One region of the Pseudoalteromonas sp. C8 genome, then DNA from elsewhere that is predicted to be linked to it. Evidence: predicted binding sites of a transcription regulator. Region 1 holds the regulator's gene; the other holds the start of a gene.
The links. The regulator FliA, encoded in region 1, starts transcription of late flagellar genes. The targets are predictions, from matches to a motif close to CTAAAGNTNNNNNNNNNNNNGCCGATA.
Positions count from the first base shown of each region.

Region 2: a site for FliA is predicted at 2,101-2,127, ahead of pomA (flagellar motor protein PomA). Genes of this name have one in related genera too.

Region 1 is NZ_WTKT01000021.1:47,340-55,257, reverse strand. Features, by position in the region: gene GQR39_RS17335 (chemotaxis protein CheA) at 1-2,098, opposite strand, end outside; gene GQR39_RS17330 (protein phosphatase CheZ) at 2,114-2,887, opposite strand; gene cheY (chemotaxis response regulator CheY) at 2,905-3,288, opposite strand; gene GQR39_RS17320 (RNA polymerase sigma factor FliA) at 3,329-4,039, opposite strand; gene GQR39_RS17315 (MinD/ParA family protein) at 4,066-4,926, opposite strand; gene flhF (flagellar biosynthesis protein FlhF) at 4,919-6,400, opposite strand; gene flhA (flagellar biosynthesis protein FlhA) at 6,422-7,918, opposite strand, start outside.
Region 2 is NZ_WTKT01000023.1:52,869-60,786, reverse strand. Features, by position in the region: gene GQR39_RS18095 (hypothetical protein) at 1-199, opposite strand, end outside; gene GQR39_RS18090 (flagellar motor protein MotB) at 351-1,271, opposite strand; gene pomA (flagellar motor protein PomA) at 1,274-2,041, opposite strand; gene GQR39_RS18080 (exodeoxyribonuclease VII small subunit) at 2,363-2,605, shown strand; gene ispA ((2E,6E)-farnesyl diphosphate synthase) at 2,608-3,495, shown strand; gene dxs (1-deoxy-D-xylulose-5-phosphate synthase) at 3,601-5,463, shown strand; gene GQR39_RS18065 (ligand-binding sensor domain-containing diguanylate cyclase) at 5,537-7,918, opposite strand, start outside.

The sequences.
Region 1 (7,918 bases):
CAAGCGGCTTAATCACTACTTCTTCTTGGCCAATTAATGAGTCAACAACAAAACCAATTTGCTGCGTACCAATTTGCACAATAACTACATGGCCTTTTGCTTTTCGCTGTGAACGATCTGAGCCTTTAACTAACCAGTGCTCGAGGTAGAATAACGGTATTGCCTTTTTACGCACAATAATTGTTAATTGCCCATCAACCACATTTGTTTTCGTTAAATCTAAGTTGAATATTTCACTAACACCTGCAAGTGGTAACGCAAATGTTTGTGCGCCAACAATTACCATTAAGGTCGGTAATATGGCTAAGGTAAGTGGTACTTTTATCTCTAAAATAGTACCTACACCTAACTCAGATTGAATACTTACAGAGCCGTTTAATTGGGTGATTTTAGTTTTCACCACATCCATTCCAACACCACGACCTGAGATATCAGATATCTCTTCTTTTGTAGAAAAGCCAGGTGCAAAAATTAGGTTGTATGCTTCAGTGTCAGAAAGTCGACTCGCTTGATCGTGATCGAGCACGCCTTTACTAATTGCTATTTTTTTCAGTTTCTCAGCATCCATACCAGCGCCATCATCTTTAATGGTCAACAAAATATGGTCGCCTTCCTGAGACGCTGATAAAGTAACATTACCTGTTCTAGGCTTACCGGCAGCCTCACGAACAGCTGGCATTTCAATACCGTGGTCAACTGAGTTTCGAACTAAATGCACAAGCGGATCGGCTAGTGCTTCCACTAAGTTTTTATCTAAATCGGTTTCTTCACCTACAAGTTGTAAGTCAATGTCTTTGTTTAAGCTGCGTGCTAAATCGCGTACTACGCGAGGGAAACGACCAAATACCTTTTTAATTGGTTGCATTCGTGTTTGCATAACCGCGCCTTGAATATCAGCAGTCACTACATCTAAGTTAGAGATTGCTTTACCCATTGCTTCACTGTCTGAGTTGGTCGCTAAACTAACCAAACGATTTCGCACAAGTACTAACTCACCAACCATATTCATAATTTGGTCAAGTCGTTTTGTATCTACGCGAACTGTCGTCTCTGCTGCTGGTGGCGCTGATTTTTTAGGCGTTGCTGGCGCTGCTTTAGCAACCGGTTTTTCTACCGGTTTAGAAGCGGGTGCTTTTACAGGTTCTGGTTTTTTTACAGGCACACTCGTTTTTGCAGCTGGTTTAGCTGGAATATTGGGCTGTTTCACAGCTGGAGTGCTTTCTATTGATTTAGGTGCAGTGCCTTTGCCATGAAGTTCATCGAGAAGCGCTTCAAATTCATCATCACTAATTTCATCATCTGATGAATTAGCAGTATTTGACGCTGGTTTAGCTGATTCTACAGGCGCTTTAACTGCACTACTTTGCTCAGGTGCTTTACTCGCAACCTCACCAAAACTGCCAACTCCATGTAACTCGTCTAATAAGCTGTCAAATTCATCATCAGTAATATCACCATTAAAATCACTACTACTTGCTACTGGCTTTTCAACTGCAGGACCTTGTCCTTTACCGTGTAGTTCATCAAGTAAGTTTTCAAATTCATCTTCAGTGATTTCGTTTATTTCAGCGTCACTAACCGAAGGAGTTCCACTAAACATTTCATCAAATGCAAATGGATCTTCCTCATCAGCTATTGGCGTATCAACTACTTCATCAAGAGGTTGTTCAACGTCAGTTTCTGAAGCGACTCCGTTAAGCTCGGCTTCTGTTGGAGGTAGGCCCAAAATATGGAGGGTTTGAAGTAACTCAGGATCTGCTGGTTCCGGCTTATCCCTATTTTGGATAGTCGCGAACATTTCATTAATGGTGTCGAGCGCTTGTAAAATAACATCCATTAACTCTGAATTGACCGTTCGCACGCCTTGACGTAGTAAATCAAATACGTTTTCAGCGCCGTGGCAAGCATCAACAAGTTCTGTCATAGCTAAAAAGCCTGCACCACCTTTTACAGTGTGAAAGCCTCTAAATATGGCATTTAGTAACTCGGTATCTTCTGGATTATTTTCCAGTTCAACTAACTGTTCAGATAAAAGCTCTAGGATTTCTCCTGCCTCTACAAGAAAGTCTTGTAAAATATCTTCATCGACTTCAAACATGCAGTTACTCTCCTCTTAGAAGCCCAAACTTGATAAAAGATCATCGACTTCATCTTGATCAGACACAACATCATTACGCGATTCTTTATCAATAATAGGGCCTTCAGGACCTGCTAAAGTTTGTGTGGCAACTGGTTCTTTTATTTTTTGTTGTTCTACTTTATTCGCTGTGTTGTCACTGTCATCTTGTTCAGCAAACGCTGTTAAAAGATGAAGTAAGCTTTCTTCTACTTCTCTAACAAGTTCTATAACACGGCGAATAACTTGACCTGTTAAGTCTTGATAGTCTTGAGCCATTAGTACATTTGTCATTAAGCTTTGAAGCTCATCCGTTTTATGATGAGAGTTATTCATAAACTTATCGATACTATGGCAAAGTTGTTTAAACTCACCAAGCTCAATCTCCCGACTCATTAAACGATCCCATGTCGGTTTGATATGAGATATTTCATCTGCAAGTTGCTGTGCTATAGGTAAACTAGCCTCAACAGCATCCATTGTTTTATTAGCCGCATTTTCTGTCATTTCTATAACATAATTAAGCCGCTTTTTAGCATCTGGAATCGCATCTGTCGTTATGTTAGTTAAGCGAGTATCAAGCTCAAAGCTTTTAAGTGCTTCGTGCAGTTGACGAGTCAACTTCCCAACTTCAGCAAATAATTTAGACTGCTCTTGCGAAGCTGTCTCTAAAATCAACTGATTAGCTTTATCTTGCTCATCGTTTTCTAAATAAATGACGAGTTGACGAGCTTGTTCTAACGTTATTTGAGGCGCAGCTGGTGCTGACATAAGCCTCTCCCCCATCATTAGCCTAAGCGTTCAAATACTTTTTCTAATTTAGTTTTTAATGTTCCAGCCGTAAATGGCTTAACAATATAACCATTAACGCCAGCTTGCGCTGCAGCTATTATTTGTTCTTTTTTAGCTTCTGCCGTTACCATCAGTACAGGGATATGTTTTAACTTATCATCTGCACGAATTGCTCTTAGAAGGTCAATACCTTGCATTCCCGGCATATTCCAATCTGTAACCACAAAATCAAATACTTGATTTTGTAACATAGGCAAAGCTGTAGACCCGTCATCAGCTTCTTGAACATTAGTGAAACCTAAGTCACGTAATAGGTTTTTTATAATTCGTCTCATCGTTGAAAAATCATCAACTACAAGAATTTTCATGTTTTTATCCAAAACATCCCCCAGTGAGGTATTAACCTTAGTTTACTTACTACTAGTTTATCCAGTCATTGATTTTAGCTTTAAGCTTAATCATCGCCTGACCATGTATCTGACTTACACGCGATTCGCTTACATCGAGTATATGTCCTATTTCTTTTAAATTCATTTCATCGTTATAGTATAAAGAAAGTACCATTGCATCACGCTCTGGTAATGACTTTATTGCATTTAGCAAAGACTCATTAAACCGATCATTTTTAACATTATTAAAAGGTTTGTCTAGCGCTAAATCTTGGCCTACGGGAGTAATAACATCCTCATCTACACCAAGGTCTTCTATGCCTAATACTTTACTGGTATTAACATCATTTAAAATATGATGGTACTCATTGAGTGAAATTTCAAGTTTTTCAGCAACTTCTGTATCTGTTGGTTCGCGATTCAGACTGCTTTCGAGCCCAGTAATTGCTTCTGCAACTTGTCGGCTTTTACGGTGTACTGAACGAGGAGCCCAATCACCACGACGCATTTCATCAAGCATAGCCCCGCGAATACGAATACCGGCGAAGGTTTCAAAGCTTGCGCCTTTTGTTGCATCAAAGTTTTTTGAAGCTTCTATTAAACCTATCATTCCTGATTGAATTAAATCATCAAGCTGAACGCTAGGTGGTAATCGAGCAATTAGATGACATGCCACTTTTTTAACAAGTGATGCATGTTTCTCAACAATCACATTTAAGTTTTGTGTTGATTGATATCCCATAGCTCTATTCACCAATGTTGTCATAATTAGCCGTTTACTAGTTTCTCAATGAAAAACTCTAAATGCCCAGATGGTTGATTTGGTATTGGCCATTTAACTGCTTTTGTCGCCAGCGCTTTAAACGCGAGAGCGGCTGGCGAACTTGGAAAGAGCTCAACAATCACCTTTTGGCGACGTGTTGCTTTGCGCATATTTTCGTCATAAGGAACCGTTGCTACTAGCTCCATTGAAACATCTAAAAAGCGATCGGTAACTTTAGATAGTTTTGCAAACAATTCAGTGCCTTCACGCATACTGCGGACCATATTGGCAACAATTTTGAACTTATAAACACCGTGCTCGCGGCTTAATACTTTAATAAGTGCGTAAGCATCGGTTATTGATGTTGGTTCATCGCACACTACAACCATTACATCTTGTGCTGCTCGTGAGAAGCTTAGCACCATGTCTGAAATACCAGCGGCTGTATCTACAATTAAAATATCAAATTCGGTATTCAATTCGCTAAATGCACGAATTAGCCCGGCATGCTCAGATGGCGATAATTCAACCATACTTTGCGAGCCCGATGTAGCGGGTACAATTTTAATACCAGCAGGGCCTTCAACTAAAATCTCGTCAAGCTCACATTCACCTGACAAAACGTGTGATAAATTGCGCTCTACACGTAAACCAAGCATCACATCACAGTTTGCTAAACCTAAGTCAGCATCCAGCACTAATACTCTATTACCTTGTTGCCCTAGTGCAATAGCGGTATTTAGAGAAACATTTGTTTTCCCCACCCCACCTTTACCACCGGTTACAGCGATAACTTTTACGCCGTTGTTATTGTTTTGACTCATTTTGCGCAGGCCGCTTGCTTGATCTAATACTGTGTTAATCATACATCCCTACTGTACTTGGCGCCACTGCTTGGTGCCTTGAATGTTGTGCTTTTGTTCTTTTTAAATATAACTGCTCAGCCTTTTTCACTAGTTTTTCAGCATTTGCAACACGAATATCTTCTGGCACTCGTTGACCGTTAGTAAGATACCCTATTGGAAGGCGATTTTGAATCGCAATACTAATTATCTCACCTAAACTTAATGATTCATCTAACTTAGTGAAAATACAACCACTTAACTGTACTTTTTTAAAGTGACGTACTGTTTCTTGTAATACATTAATTTGTGCCGTCGCGCTTAGTACTAAGTAGCTGCGAATATCCACACGTTGGTTACGCATTAACGTGTTTAACTGCTCAGTTAAACGTAAATCTCGCTGACTCATACCTGCTGTATCAATTAATACTAGACGTTTATTTCGTAAATGATATAAAACTTCAGCTAATTCATTAGCATCTTTAACTTGCTTTACACCACAACCAATAATACGGCCGTAAGTAGCAAGCTGTTCATAAGCACCAATTCTGTATGTATCAGTGGTTATTAAGGCCACTTTATCAGCGCCATATTTTTGTGCGCCTAAAGCTGCAAGCTTAGCAACTGTTGTTGTTTTACCAACACCTGTTGGACCCACTAACGCATATACACCACCTTGGCGAAGTATTTCATTATTGGTTGTTTGCATTTGATCTTCGACCATCGTTAACAACGCTTTCCAGCCTTGCTTACGAGATACATCATCAGGTACAAAACATGCCATTTGTTGCGCTACTTCTTTATCAATACCCATACCGACTAAGCGGTCAACCATGCAAGCGCGTGTTGGATCGCGACGCGCCATATCTTGCTGCATTAAGCCCGATACTTGATGCTCAAGCAATTGACGAATTGCGTTCATTTCTTCACGCATTGTTGTCATTTCTTCGCTTTCATTATTGGGTGTTTGTTGGCGAGCAGTTACTGGACTATCTAAATCATCAAAGTCGCTGTCTAAATCATCAAAACCTAAGCTATCCGCTTGAGTTTGTGGACGAACTGGCGCTGCATTTTCAGGAGCAAACATATTTTTAGTACGCTGTTCCATAACTGGTTCTTGATAGTTATCTGTAGTATCAATACCTGATTGTGAAAACATTGATGCAAGTTCAGGGGAGCGAGGACGCGGTGATTGGCGCTCTAATAAAGCTTGTAGGCTGTCAGCCACTTTTGCCTGCGGCTCTGGTTTGGCACGCTGAGGCTCTGGTTTTACAAAATTATGCATACTTTGCTGTGGTGCTTGAGCACGCGGCTCTGCAGTACGTTGTGGTTGCGCTGCTACTTTAGGGGCTGCTTTGTCATAATCAACTGCCGCTACAATTTCTACACCGTTAGCCAGCTTCTTATTTGACATAATAACCGCATCAACACCTAACTCATCTTTAACTTCTTTAAGTGCTGTGCGCATATCTTTAGCAAAAAAACGTTTAATTTTCATGATTCAACCCCTGTTAAAATCTTATTGTTGGCCTACAGAGCTAACAATCTTGATCTGTCTTTCGTCTGGTACCTCTTGATAAGACATCACTCTCAATCCTGGAATGGTGTACTTAACAAAACGAGATAACACAGTGCGTAACATTCCTGACGTTAGCAATATAGAAGGTTCACCGGCCATTTCTTGATTTTGATGCGCTTGTGTCAATGACACTTGAAGTCGCTCTGCAAGTCCAGGCTCAATACCGGCACCTTCATCGCCTGCATTTTGTAATGACTGATGCAACATCTGTTCCAACTCAGGTGCCAAGGTTATGACAGGGATTTCTGATGACATGCCCACCGCATCTTGAACAATTAACCTACGCAGAGAAATACGCACTGCAGCCGTTAATACATCAGGGTCTTGGCTACGCGGACCATACTCAACAAGGGTTTGAACAATTGAGCGCATATCGCGAATAGCTACACCTTCATTCAATAAATTTTGCAGTACTTTTACAATTGCAGTTAATGGCAGCACATCAGGTACTAGTCCTTCTACTAAGCGAGGATGGCTTTTAGCAAGCATATCAAGCAGGTTTTGAACTTCTTCATGCCCTAGTAACAACGCCGCACTGTTAGTTAATAACTGGCTAATATGAGTGGCAACTACAGTTGCTGAATCTACAACGGTATAACCTAGTGATTGAGCTTCATCTTTTTGATCAGGCTTGATCCATACTGCATCAAGGCCAAACGCAGGATCTTTAGTTTCAACCCCTTTAATTGGGCCAAATACTTGCCCTGGGTTAATTGCTAGCTCGTCGCCATGTTTAAGTTCGCTTTCACCTGTTGAAACACCCATTAGCGTTATTCTATAAGCATTTGGATCAAGCTCTAAATTATCGCGAATATGAACAGGTGGTACTAAAAAGCCAAGTTCTTGAGAAAGCTTTTTACGTACACCTTTAATACGATTAAGTAACTCACCACCTTGAGATTGGTCCACTAACGGAATTAATCTATAACCTACTTCTAGGCCAATTACGTCAACCTGTTGAACATCATCCCAACCAAGTTCTTTTTGCTCTTGTTTATTGGCAACACCTGTTGCAGCGCTTCCGCCACTGGCAGCTTCTTCGGCCTCTGCTGCAGCGGCTTTTAACTTAGTTTGCTGTGTGTAGTAAGCTAAATAACCCAGTAACGCACCTAAACTTAAAAAGGCAAAATGCGGCATACCAGGCACTAAACCCATGATGATCAAAATACCTGAAGCAATAAAGAGTGATTTTTCGTTACCTAGTTGTTTCTTAAATTGGTCCCCCATATTGAGCGACTCATTTTGACGTGTTACAACAATCGCGGTACCAATTGAAAGCAGTAAAGAAGGGAGTTGAGCAACTAAGCCATCACCAATGGTAAGTAATGTATATACTTCCATTGCGTTGCCAAAACTCAAATTATGTTGAATCATACCGACAAATAAACCACCAACAATATTGATGATTAATATAACAATACCTGCAATGGCATCGCC
Region 2 (7,918 bases), on a different contig from region 1:
GATAAACATAAATCCCATTATCAAACTCTTTCAAGTAAGGATGAATAATGGTTCCATATAAAAAAAAAGCGGCTGTAATTAAAGCGAAACGCAGGGCCAAATAATCTTTTCTAAAATAAAAGATGAAAATAGCAGGGCTTAAAATAAACACCCAACTAGTATCTAATATCAATATAGTCTTTAAAAACCATTCAGGCATTAGAGTTAATCAAGTTTTTTTTCATCATCGTCATTACCACCGCCATTTCCTGGCATATGACTAAACTTATCGACCTTTTTCATAAACTATTCCGTTACATTTGTTAAAGAAAGCATACTTTATGATAAATAAGTGTGTTTGCCAATAAAAGTTATCTTACATCTATAGGAGCTGACTCTTTTGCTTTACCTTGTAATATAGATATTTCTACTCGGCGATTCCTGCGGCGATCTTCATCGGTGTCATTCGGTACAAGTGGTCGTGTTTCAGCTCGACCAACCACCATCATTCGGGTTTTATCAAATCCTTGGACTTTTTGCAGTTCACTTGCAACGGCTACAGCACGCTTTGATGATAGGTCCCAATTATTAATATATAACTCATTTGATACCTGAAAATCATCTGTATGGCCAGATACTGTTATTTCACCGGGTACATCTTTTAACAGCACACCGATATCTTGAATTATAGGTTTAAACTTAGGTTGTAAAAATGCACTACCTGAAGGAAATGAACCATTCTCCCTAATTCGAATAATTATTTGCTGCCCTAAAGACTCAAGCTCAATTGCGCCATCGATTATTTGCTTTTCAAGCTGCTGCGCTATCTTTTTAACAAGCTCGTTAGTTTGCTCCTGATCGGCTGCTGAAGTTGCTTGCTCAGAAGATTCTTCTTGTGAGGTACTACGAGATTCGCCACCGCGTTTATCCCCGCGCTGTTCTTGCCTGCCGCCTGCTGAGCTTTCATCGCCAGCCTGAAACTCTAACATTTGTTGAGTCATTTCGACTGTTTGCTGCTGAATGGTTTCTATTGGGGTTGGCTCTGGTTTGCCTGGGGTAAACTCCATGGCAATAACAGAGGTCCCTTTAGGGATGTCTTTTACTTCAATTTTATTCTGCACGCCAAAAGCAAACTTCATAGAGCCCGCAATTTGTTTAAACTTAAGTACATCCATTTCTGAAAACGCGAGCAAGAGTACAAAAAAGCACATTAACAGTGACATTAAATCGGCAAACGTTCCCATCCATGCAGGTAGACCTGGTGGTGGACATTTGCACTCTTGATCAGACATAGTTACTCCTCGGTATCTACTTTGCGTTTAGATTCAGCTAAGTAATTTTTCAAAATACCTTCGATTACTTTTGGATTTTGACCATCTTGTATACCTAAAATAGCATCCAAAATTAAACGCTGATTCATCGCTTCCTCGTCTTTACGCAGTTCAAGTTTTACCTGAATAGGAATTGCCACAACATTGGCTAAAAACGCGCCATATAAAGTTGTTAATAGTGCTACTGCCATTGCCGGACCAATTGCCTTTGGGTCATCCATGTTAGACAACATTGCAACCAAACCAATTAGAGTACCAATCATACCCATTGCAGGCCCTATATCAGCTAACGACTTAAATAAACCCGCGCCCAATTCATGGCGAGTCGTGGTTAGAGAAATATCTTTTTGAAGTGTAGCGCGAACTACATCTGCGTCGTGGCCATCAACGAGCATATCGACGCCTTTGCGCATAAAGGGGTTTGGAATTTCAGCTTCTTCGAGTGCTAAAAAACCGCCTTTACGAGCTGAATCCGCAAGTTCTACTGCTTTTTCGATAAGTATTTCTGGCGTTTCGATTTTAAACATAAACGCTTTGGCAACAACTTTACCTATCCCCAAAAATTGCGACATAGTGAAGTTTGATAAAACAATAAAGAGTGAACCACCAAATACAATAACCACAGACGGGGTATTGTAAAACATAGCCATTTCACCGCTACTACTCATAAACATAGACATGACAATTAAGCCAATTGCGCCTAGGATCCCGATTATGGTTGCTAAATCCACATTTCCTCCAGAAGTTTCATGCTTAATGGCCTTATCATAAACTTTTATTATTAACTGCTTATCGGCAACATATTGAATTGCTTAAGCCATTTTTATAAATAAACATAAAAAGCAGCCTTTAGCACTATCTTAGATCAAGTTATAAGGGCTACCTAATTATCAATTGATTTATTAAACCAACAGACCGCTATTAAGGCTTTATTAATGCACTTGAAATATAATTTAACGTTATAAAGGTAAAAAACCAATATCATCCTTTGACCTAGTTTAGCATTCCCCCTAAAATTGACCCCTAAATTTATTATGTAAGCTGAAATAAAGATGGCGACTAAAAAACCTGAAAACTTAAGTTTCGAACAAGCACTAGAAGAATTATCTACAATCGTTAGTGACATGGAACAAGGTGACTTATCGCTTGAGCAATCGTTAAAGCAATTTGAGCGTGGAATTGCATTAGCAAGTGCTTCATCAGGGAAATTACAGCAAGCAGAACAAAAAGTATCAATTTTGATGGGGAATGGCGAAAAGTCAGTACTTACAAATTTTGATAATGATATGGAATAGCTGTGAGCATAAAAAATCATATTGAACGTGCTCAAAAAGATGTAGTAGCGACCTTACAACAGCATTTTAACCAGCCTCTCGATACAGAAGAAACGGTAAAGAACGCCACCCAGTATGGATTATTTAATGGCGGTAAAAGATTACGTCCATTTTTAGTTTATGCCACAGGTAAAATGCTCGGCGCAAACCATCAAGACTTAAACGTACTTGCTGCTGCAATTGAGTGTATTCATAGCTATTCGTTAGTCCATGATGATTTACCAGCAATGGACGACGACGACTTACGCCGCGGACGCCCTACTTGTCATATAGAGTTTGGCGAGGCAAATGCAATTTTAGCCGGTGATGCTCTTCAAACTCTTGCTTTTGAGCTTATTGCGAATCACAAATTTGAATGCTCATCGCAAACACAAGTAAAAATGATTGCTACACTTGCCCACGCATCAGGCCTTCAGGGTATGGTTGGCGGACAAGGCCTTGATATAGCAGCAACTGATAAAGTAATTACCGTACAAGAGCTTGAGCGAATACATAAGCTAAAAACCGGGGCTCTAATTAATTGCGCAATTACACTTGGTGCACTGTGCAGTGAAAAGGCTGATCAACAAACCTTAGAAAATTTAAGTGTTTTTGGGTATGCTATAGGGCTAGCATTTCAAGTACACGACGACATTTTAGATGTTGAAGGCGATACAGTTATTTTAGGAAAGCCACAAGGCTCCGATATTGCCGCGAATAAAGCGACATATCCGGCGTTATTAGGTATGCTAGGCGCTAAAGAAAAGGCGCAAAATTTAATACAACAAGCCCATGAAGCGTTAGCAAATATAGATGCTGACACAACACTTCTTGCGTCGCTAGCAAATTACCTAATTGAGCGTGACCACTAATTTTTGCTCATACGTATTGCAATTAGCACTGACATTATTACTCAACATTAATTATTCGTAAAAGCTTTGAATTAATTAATGTTAGCGAAGGATATATATAAAACCATGACACTTGATAGTAGCAAGTATCCATTACTTAATTTGGTTGACGAGCCAGCCCAATTGCGTGACTTAGCGCAAGACAAACTCCCTGCATTTAGCAATGAGCTGCGCGATTATTTACTCAACTCAGTATCGCAAAGTAGCGGTCATCTAGCGTCTGGTTTAGGGACGGTTGAACTAACCGTTGCCCTGCATTATGTTTATAACACTCCAGACGATCGCCTAGTTTGGGATGTGGGTCATCAAGCTTATCCGCATAAAATTCTTACTGGTCGTCGCGACCAAATGCACACTATTCGCCAAAAAGATGGTTTGCACCCTTTTCCTTTTCGCGATGAAAGCCAATACGATACGTTTAGCGTAGGCCATTCAAGCACATCTATTTCAGCTGCTTTAGGTATGTCTATTGCTGCACAAAAAGAAGGTAAAGGTCGAAAGTCTGTAGCCATTATTGGTGACGGAGCTATAACCGCAGGCATGGCATTTGAAGCGATGAATCATTTAGGCGATGTAAAATCAGACATGCTTATTATTTTAAATGATAACGAAATGTCGATATCTGAAAATGTTGGCGCATTAACAAATCACTTTGCTCGAATTTTATCAGGTAGCTTTTATACTAACATTCGTGAAGGTAGTAAAAAGTTACTCTCAGGTGTGCCTCCGGTAAAGCAACTTGCCAGTAAAATGGAAGAGCATATTAAAGGTATGATGATCCCGGGTACCTTCTTTGAAGAATTAGGTCTAAATTACATCGGCCCTATTGATGGCCACGATGTAAACATGCTTGTAGATACATTACGTAATATGCGTAACTTAAAAGGTCCACAGCTTTTACATATAAAAACGCAAAAAGGTAAGGGCTACAAACCGGCTGAAGCCGATCCTATTGGCTACCATGGTGTACCAAAATTCGATCCGAGAACAACTAGCCTGCCTAAATCTAAACCTAGTGCTGCTACTTTTTCAAAAGTATTCGGTGATTGGTTATGCGATATGGCCGAACAAGACAGCAAGTTAATGGCTATCACGCCTGCAATGCGCGAAGGTTCAGGCATGGTACGTTTTTCTAAAGAGTTTCCAGATCAATACTTTGATGTGGCCATTGCAGAGCAGCATGCTGTTACTTTAGCTGCTGGTTTTGCCTGTGAAGGTTTAAAACCTGTAGTTGCTATTTACTCGAGCTTTTTACAACGTGCGTATGACCAATTAATACATGATGTTGCACTGCAAAACTTACCTGTATTATTTGCCATTGACCGCGCTGGTATTGTTGGAGCCGATGGTGAAACTCACCAAGGTGCGTACGATTTAAGCTTTATGCGCTGCATTCCAAATATGGTAATTATGGCACCAAGCGATACCAACGAGTGCCGTCAAATGCTGTACACCGGCTATAAAGCAAATTGCCCAGTTGCTGTTCGTTACCCTCGCGGTAGTGCAGGTACTGCAGACATTGAAAGCACTATGCAACTGCTTGAAATAGGTAAGGCAGATACAATTAAGAAAGGCAGTAAAATTGCCATTTTATCGTTCGGTACATTACTTGAAAATGCACAGCTTGCTGCAGATGAATTAGATGCAACGCTTGTTAATATGCGTTTTATTAAACCACTTGATACCGCACTTTTAAATGAGCTTGCAACTAGCCACGATGTAATTGTTACGCTTGAAGATAATGCGATTGCTGGCGGTGCCGGCTCTGCAGTTAACGAATTCTTAGCAACGCAAAAAGCTGATATTAATATCCTTAACTTAGGTATTCCTGATGAGTTTATTAAACACGGCACCCAAGATGAAATGCACGATGAAATGGGGTTAGGCGAGCAAGGAATATTAACCGCTATTAAAGCGTTTATTAATTAACTTCCTATACATCTAAAGTTGAGCATATTAAAAAAGGAGCCTAGGCTCCTTTTTTAATATCAAATATTGCTGATCAGCGCATCCACACTTTAATATCAGCTAGGCCATTGCTTTGTAAAATACCTAATTGTTGATCAACGTTAGAATTTTGTTCAAACTCAAATGCATCAAGCTGATCATCAAACGTAATATTTGCAACACCATCACCACCGCGCTTTTTAACTTGGTGTAGTGAAATATCTGCTAGGTTAATAGATGTCTCCCAGCTAATTACCTGCCCACCCAAAAGTGGTAATGGATAAAATGACCAACCAATTGATGCCGTGATATTAGTTGTTTTTCCATTTGGTAATTGGAATGAATTAGCCGCTATTACTTTACAAAGATCTGAAGCATAGCTGTCTATTTTATTGCATTTAAAATCACGTAATAATAGTAAAAACTCATCACCACTCCAACGTGCCACATAGTCAGAACCCTGCGTACGCGAATTTAATAATGCAGCCATTTGCTGTAAGCAGCTATCACCTGCAATTGGGCCATAGGCATCATTGATACGGCTGAAGTTATCAAAGTTAATAATTACCAGCACCAGTGACTTGCCTTGTGCCTGCAGCGATTGTGAATTACGTTGAAAGTGTTCGATATCTTTAGGGAGTTGATCAAACAAAAAGCGACGGCTACGCAGCCCTGTTAGCTCATCTGAGTGACTAACTAATTTAAGCTGTGAATTCACTTGGCCTAATTTATCATTAGCTTGACGAAGCTCTAAGGTACGCTCGGTGATCAAGCCCTCTAATGCTTCTTGTTTTCTACGCTCTTGCGCTCTAAACACCCAAAAAATAAGGTAGAAAAGCAAAATAAAGCCACTGGTAATTAAAAGCCTAAAGTAAATAGTTTCATCAAATCGCTCAGGCACTACAAAACCATATTCTACTTCTTGCGCTTTAGTCCAGTCTTCACCTTGGCGCTTAGCTTCTAATTGAAACAAAAACGAGCCTGGAGGCAAGTTAGTATAAATAGCTTCACGTCGCGTATTAGCATAGCGCCAATCACTATCTAAGCCACTTAGTTTATATCTAAATTCAATACTGTTTGGTGCATAGTAATCAATAGCTGTGTAAGTTAGCGTTATATCACGCTCGTCTGTTTCTAATGATGGTTTTTTACCAAGCGCAGCGGTAGTTAAATGACGAAGTGGCGTTGTTATTGTTTCTATTGTTGGCTTTAATGCAAGCACACCAAATAGCTCTACGTTTTTAGGTATTTCAACAACACCTTGTAAGCTTGGGTACCAAATAGAATTACCGGTGTCTGCTACCGCATCATGCCCAAGTCCACTACAACATTGATTCGCTTTACCATCGAGTTGACGGTCAAAAGATGAAATGACTTCTTCAACTTTTAAGCTTTTTATTTCTGTTTTAAATTGCTCTACAGGCATTCTGTAAACACCTTTCATGGTGCTTACCCAAACATGCTTTAACTTTTCATCATATTCTAGGCTAAATATAGACCCATACGGTAAACCATTAGCTGCATCGAGTTGACGCCACTGCCCTTGCGTACTTCTGTAAAAAAGCCCATCGTTAAGAGAGCCGATCAAAATACCCACGCCATCTATATGTAACACGCTAGTTACGTATGCACTTTCAAGTGTTGTTTGGTCACCAATTTTTTCAATGCCGCGGTCTGTAAAGTAATATGCGCCTTTACTAGTACCAATCACACCAAAGTTTGTTTTATCCAATACGTAGGTAATAAACTTACTACCTAAAAAAGCGTTATATGCAAAAGGCGTTAAACCAGCATAATTTAATCGATATAAACCGCGTCCGGTACCAATCCAAAAACCGCCTTTACTAGAGCGACTTATTGCAAATACCGGGTTATCGCGAAGCGCTCGACCAGGGATGGTATAGAGTGTCTTGTTTTCAAAAACAAATAAGCCGCGCCCCGTGGCTATATATAATCGTTCACCATCGAATTGTAGATCGTGTACTGACGCGTATCCATATTTACTACTTGGAACTAAATTAATAAAACTTTTATCTAAATCGAAATAACCAATGCCGCTTTTGTTAGCAACCCACAGTTTTCCATCAGGAGCTTGGCTGATAGCCATAACAGACTCGGTCATATCTGAAACTGCTGAATGCCTTTCTACCCGCCCTTCATGGGCAAGCCATAAGCCTTCACTAAAACTTGCTAACCAAACGTTATTTTTATCATCTCTAAAAATATCAGCAAACCATATGCTTTGATCAAGTTGGCTTGGCTCTACCCATTGCCACTCACCGGTTTTATCTCTAAATAATAAACGTCCATAAGTCGAAACCCATAAGCCACCATCGGTATCACTCATAAACTTATAAACGGCTGAGTTATTTGCATTAGGTAAAGGAAAAGGTCTTAGTTCGTCATCTAAATCTAAAAAGTATGCACCTAGCTCAGA